Regions from separate parts of the Alkalihalobacillus sp. MEB130 genome, predicted to be linked through region 1. Evidence: riboswitches for the same ligand, from Rfam matches in the RefSeq annotation. Region 1 holds a riboswitch; the other holds the start of a gene.
What was found. Region 1 has a riboswitch for magnesium ahead of mgtE (magnesium transporter). Riboswitches for the same ligand answer to the same signal wherever they lie in the genome.
Positions count from the first base shown of each region.

Region 2: another riboswitch for magnesium. It lies ahead of mgtE (magnesium transporter); the one in region 1 lies ahead of mgtE (magnesium transporter).

Region 1 is NZ_JAOANA010000003.1:266,186-269,618, reverse strand. It holds gene N0O92_RS04885 (hypothetical protein) at 1-613, opposite strand, end outside; gene mgtE (magnesium transporter) at 744-2,105, opposite strand; M-box (ykoK) riboswitch at 2,345-2,511, opposite strand; M-box (ykoK) riboswitch at 2,875-3,043, opposite strand; gene N0O92_RS04875 (response regulator transcription factor) at 3,136-3,433, opposite strand, start outside.
Region 2 is NZ_JAOANA010000021.1:40,170-43,602, forward strand. It holds gene N0O92_RS18430 (GTP-binding protein) at 57-1,103, opposite strand; gene rpsN (30S ribosomal protein S14) at 1,133-1,402, opposite strand; M-box (ykoK) riboswitch at 1,675-1,842, shown strand; gene mgtE (magnesium transporter) at 2,145-3,433, shown strand, end outside.

The DNA of each region.
Region 1 (3,433 bases):
CATTTAAGATCATAGCACCTGCAATAAATGCAAAAATAATCGACTCCACTAGTGGTGATACATGTAAGGTAACACCCATTATCCACCCAGCTATAATTCCTAATGCGAGAACATATCTTCCTACTTTGTTATAAATATCAGCATACTCTCTCCATAAATCATGAGCAACGGCGACAAAGTGCATACCAACAGCTAATCCATAGAATAAAGCTTGTACCCCTAATACGTCATGAGAAATAACGGTGTAGGCAACAAGCATATTATAAAAACCGAAAAAAAGAATTTGAAGCCAGAAAAGAGCTCTTGCTTTCTGTGTGTTTTGTTTTAATTGCGCTTTCCTTACAACCTTTTGGATTCCATAAAAGATTAACACCCCAAGCAGTCCGATAAAATATAACTCAGACTCCATGGTAAAATAATCACCATATTTCTTCACTAAAATTTGTTCCTTATGTAACGTTGGAAGAACATAAACAAAAACATACGAAACGGCCAGTCCTCCAGAAAAAGAAAACCATTTTAATCTTTGAATTCGACTGGATGGAATGAGTTCATTTGCGAATAAATGTATGAGAATAAATGCAAAACCCATAATGAAGGCATCTAGCGACATTATAAAATACTCCCTTAATCATAGTCTAATTATAGAGTATCCAAACGGAGCACTAGCCATAACAGTAACTGAAAAAGGAGGTTTCCGAAAAAAGTCTTCGGAAACCCCCTATAGATAACATTGCTTTAGTTTACAAGAAATCTAGTAATGCTGTAGCAATTGAGAAATAAATTAATAAACCAAGAATATCATTTACAGTTGTAATAAATGGACCTGATGCAATCGCAGGATCTAGTTTTAATTTGTTAATAATGAGAGGAACGGTCGCACCAATCACTGTTGCGATACTCAGTGTACAGAAAATCGAAAAACCAACAATCAATGCTAAAATCCAGTGCCCGTGAATTAATGTAACCGTAATAGCCAAGACAATCATACAAATAAGCCCAAGCATCAGACCTGTTCCAAATTCTCTCCTAATCATCTTGCCAATGCTGCCTTTTTTAATTGTCCCTAACGCTAAACCACGAACGGCAACAGCTAATGACTGTGTTCCTGTATTACCGGCTGAGTCCATAATAAGGGGAATAAAGGCCGCTAATAACACAATTGCTTCTAACGTTTCTTCGAATTGACCAATGACTTCTGCTGTAATAAGTCCAAAGAACATAAGAAGAATAATCCAAGGAGAACGCTTGCGAGCTGCAGTAAACGCGCTTACGTTCACATCTGTTGCCCCTTTTGCTGCAGAAATCTCTCCTAAATCCTCGGTTGCTTCTTCTTCTAAAATGTCGATAACATCATCAAAGGTGACGATCCCAACGAGATGATTTTGTTTCGTCACAACAGGTGCTGCTAAGAAATCATACTTTTTAATAAGCTTGGCTACATCTTCCTGATCCATATCATCTTGAACAGATACCACTCGTGTGCTCATGACGTTTTCAATGACTTCATCAGCTGGAGCAGTAATCAGATCTCTAAGTGAAACAACTCCGACTAATTTTTCTAGTTCATCTACGACATATAAGTAGTAGATCGTCTCCGCATCTGGCGCATCATCTCTTAGTTTTTCAATAACTTTAGAAGCTACATCGGTTGACGATATACTAACATACTCTTTTGTCATAATAGCCCCAGCTGTTTCCGGTGTATATGACATAAGCTCTTTTACTTCTTTTGCTTCTTCCTTGTTCATTTTTAATAAGATGTCTTCTGCTTTCTCACCTTTTATCTCAGCTAAAAAGTCAGCAACATCATCTGCAAACATATTATTGAACATTTCAGAAGAATAACCTTCATCTAGTTCTAGATATATTCGTTTTTGATCATCAATCTCTAATCCCTCAAAGATATGAGAGAAATCTTCGGGCGATAAATAGTCATATACTCTATGTCGTGAATCATAATCTAGTTGCACAAAAATATCGACTTGATCTGTTGGGTGCAACTCTAAAAACGTTTCACGAAACTGCTCACGATCTTCTGCTTTCAATGTATCTAAAATTAACTTTTCATATTCTTCACGGTTTTGTTCATCTAATTTTACCATTGCTCCATCCTCCTTAGACTAGGAGCCCATGTAACCACTTCTTTCTAGAAGGGAATGGACTTCTACCTCACTTATTTTTTTCAATAACTGGTAACCTATGCATTTTGCTTTTTTTGTATATGAACCATCTACATCCATTCCACATCACCTCATCTTCAAAACATATTAAAAAACACCACTCGCAAATGGAGGGTGCTTTAAAGCATGGCAAATAAACAAGTGCAACATACACTTAGCCTAATTTCCTCCATTCGTAGAGCTTTAGCACTGTGCGGCATAGGAATATATTCCAGCTACATTAAAAACCACCTTATGTCGATGGTTCCTGTTGACCCATTGGCGTCTTTGGACGTTTTTGGGCAGCAGCATATCTCCTACACAGGAGCCTCACCTAACGAGGGTTATTCAATTTTCATGTAAATAAACAAGATAAGTTTACCTTGAGCAAAATAATTGTCATTAATAAATTATATGTCCTAAAGGCAAATTCGTGAACAGATAAACGCCTATTTCCACTAACTCTAGTGCCCTTTTGTTGTGACATGAATGAATAACATGTCCTGACCTAGACTTTTCAAGTGTAAATATGCGGGTTCTGGACTATGATCCAATTCATACCACCCCCCGATTATGATTCTTCCTCTTACATGAAGACTCTATCATGCTAAAAAAGACACCTTCAACCGAATGAAGGTGTCTTTCACATCACGAAATAAGGCAGTATCATTCGTACCGATCTGGTATCATGACACAGCAAATAAGCCTTTTTAACGTCCTCCATTCGTAGAGCTTTAGCACTGTGCGGCATAGGAATAAATATTCCAGCTACATTAAAAACCACCTTATGTCGATGGTTTCTGTTGACCCATTGGCGTCTTTGGACATTTTTGGGCAGCAGCGTATCTCCAGCACAGGAGCCTCACCTAACGAGGTATTTAATTTTACATTGATGACTTTACAGCATGATAGGATATGTGTCAACCTTTAAAAAAAATAAATCCTCGCTAACAATAATTGGGAAACTGAGGTCTTATGCCCCTATACATTGATGACTCAATGCTTGATCCACTTTTGAAACTAAGTCTTTTATCGAAAAAGGCTTCAATATGTATTCTACTTGTTCAAGCTTACAGCAACTATTGTCTAAACGGGGATTCGTCGTTACAAATAGAATCGGAGTTGTAATGCCGCCTCCCTTAATCTGTGAGCATAAATGTAAGCCATTAATATCAAAAATTTCACCATTAATAATAATCAAATCATAATGTTGCTGGCTCTCGTTAAGAAATTTTTCTCCACTTTCAAAAAGTGAAACGTTCATTCCTCTT
Region 2 (3,433 bases), on a different contig from region 1:
AAAATAGATGAGTAAAAAAGAAGGAAAAAGGTAAATCACTACCTTTTTCCAACGTTTTAGTAAGCTATTTTATTTTCATATGTTATTTGTAAACAATCATTTAGCATTTTTTCAATCTCTTCTTGATTCACCTCAGACCCAATGAATAGGAACTCCGTTAGAACATCCTTTTGATTAGTGAAATAGAACTCATTTGTATCAACTTGTATCGATGATCCTACTTGAGAAATGCAATGTAATTCTTGTGTAGAGAGATTGTAGCATCTTCCTTTCATACGAAACACATCACTAGGAATCTTAGTGAAAAATTGTTCTAAAAGTCTAAAATCAACAGGGAAAACGCTCTTATAAACAAACGTATCAATCCCATATTGACCGATAACTTGTAAGGATCTTCTTGATGAGAAAAGTTTGATTTGATCGTTATATAGTTGTTTCGCTTCTTCTTCTATGTTATAGAAAGTCCCTTTATGCTCATTTTGGTACTCCACTTCCTTAAGGCGTTCTACAACTGCGTTTGGTTGTAAGTTTTGTATGAACACGGATATTTCGCCTACTCGCTCATGAGAAAGCTCATCTGTATTGGTCAAATAAATCGCCTCAGCGTGCTCCAGCTGATGAATAAGTGTCTCACCAAACGTATATTCAATTGAGATTTCAGAATCAAATTCATTCACTTCAATGGCGTGTTCGGAAAAATAAGTAAACCAAAAATCCCTTGCGTTTATGATGTGAATATGGGACATTACCAAGCTAGTTAGCCTTGCACTTAGAGATGCTAAACTTGCAAACAGAGTATCAACATGTGAGATAGGATAAATATCTAAAATAATCTCGTCGGTATGATTGGTGTGAAATTCGTCTTCAAGTGTATAGATCAGATTGGTTATCGTATTTATCTCCAAGTGATGAACAGCCTCACTAATAAAGTGTGTAAGTGAAAAGGGATCTTCTTCTGAACGTAATGCTAACTGAACATCGGTAGGGCGGAAGAGAATCACTTTACGGTTGTTCGGGTTCTTTTCTTGCATTTTTCTAATTACATCACATTTATCTTTTAAAGAAAAGCCTGTTATAACGGTTAGAGTTTTTTGTTTTGCCAATCTGAACACATCCTATATTTCTTGAATTTTTACCAACTAGATTTTTTTACACCCGGAACTTGCCCTTTGTGGGCGAGCTCTCTAAAAGCAATCCTTGAAAGTTTAAATTTACGAAGAACACCTCGAGGTCGTCCTGTCAACTCACATCTTCTCGTTAAACGACTTGGCGCTGAATCCCGTGGAAGTTTACTGAGGGCGACGTAATCTCCTTTCTCCTTCAGTTCACGCCTTTTTTCTGCATATCGTGCTACAAGCTCTTGTCTTTTCATTTCCTTAGCAACTTTTGATTTTTTGGCCATGTTAGCAACCACCTTTCATCGATAATCATAATCATTACGATTTAAATAATAAAGGAAAAGAAGGTTGAAGTAAAGTTTTTTGGTGAGTATATCGTAAGTTTTTTAGTTTATGGGGTGATGGAGTGATTGATAAAATGGGTATAGAAGCAAAGATGTCCGACGGAAAATGGGCACCTACAATGATTCTGTTAATGGTAATCGGAAAAGAATATATATGGAATTTGTTGTTGACAAGATAGATTCATTGCTGTAATCTCAAAAATGTTGTTAACTAAATACCTCGTTAGGTGAGGCTCCTGTGCTGGAGATACGCTGCTGCCCAAAAATGTCCAAAGACGCCAATGGGTCAACAGGAACCATCGACATAAGGTGGTTTTTAATGTAGCTGGAATTTTTTCCTATGCCGCACAGTGCTAAAGCTCTACGAATGGAGGAAACTGGACGCTTATTTGCTATGTCTTTACTTTGACATGTATTTGTTAGAGTGGGACTCTGCTTAATTTTGCTTTGGAAAGACACCTTCATTAATAAGAAGGTGTCTTTTTGTTTTTCTTTATGAGTATACGAGGTAATGGTTGATGAAATTTGGTGAATGGAGGTGGTGTGGAATGGATAGTAATCCGGAACCCGAATCGATGCATAAGTGGGCAATTCAGAAAAAGAATACACGTAACGGGGGTTCAACCACATCTTGTCTTTCACTGAAGAAATTAGGTGAACTCCCCATATAAGGAGGAGCATGATGGTTAAATTAGATGAACAGAATCGTGAGCAATATGAACAGCTCATTTTAGATACGCTTCAAGCTGAGGATCGTGAACAATTTCGTGAAACATTTTTAGAATTACACCCTACTGATCAAGTAGATATTTTTGTGAAATTAGACGATGTTACACGGAAACGAGTGTACGAATACGTAACTCCAGAGAACTTTTCTCATATTTTCGAAGGGTTAGAAATAGACCAGCAAAAACGAATTTACCAAGAACTTGATGAAAGCTATTCTTCAGAGATGTTTAATAATATGTTTGCAGATGATGTTGCTGACTTTTTGACGGTTATGACAGGTGGGAAAGCAGAAGATATCTTGCAAAAAATGAATAAAGAAGAAGCTGAAGATGTCAAAGAATTAATGTCTTATGCTCCAGAGACTGCTGGTGCCGTTATGACAAAAGAATTTGTTAGTATTTCATCAACAGATATCGTTTTAAATGTGATTGAGAAACTAAGAAATGATGCACCGGATGCTGAAACGATCTATTATTTGTATGTAGTTAATGAGTTAGAAAAGCTAGTCGGTGTTATTTCATTAAGAGATCTCATTACGGCACAACCAGAGGAATTAATTGAAAATATCATGAGTACAAGGGTTGTGTCTGTACAGGATGACATGGACCAAGAAGATGTAGCAAAACTGATAAAAAAGTATGATTTCTTAGCGGCTCCAGTTGTCTCCAAACAAAATCATTTAGTTGGGATTGTTACGTTTGATGATGTCATTGATATACTTGAAGAAGAAGCAACAGAAGATTTAGGCGAAATTTCCGCAGCCAAAGGCGCAACTGATGTCAATGTTAGTGCATTTACGGCTGCCAAGAAGCGTTCACCATGGATTATTATGCTTATGTTTTTTGGTTTAATTACAGCAGGGGTCATTGGGCAATTTGAAGAAACGTTAGAAGAGATTGTTTTATTAGCGGTCTTTATACCACTCATTATGGATTCCGCTGGTAATACAGGTACACAATCCTTAGCAGTTGCCGTTCGTGGTCTAGCGCTTGGAACAATTAAAAGAGGAAGCATCGGAAAGATGGTCAAGCGGGAGTTAGGTACTGGTGTCATGCTCGGATTAATTTGTATGATTGTTTTAAGTATAACAGTGACAATCATGTATCAACATTGGATGTTAGCATTAATTGTTGGGTTCTCTATTTTCTGTACTTTAAGTGTTGCGACTGTAATTGGAGCAACGGTCCCACTTGTGATTAATAAATTGAAGTTAGATCCTGCTATTGCTTCCGGACCATTCAT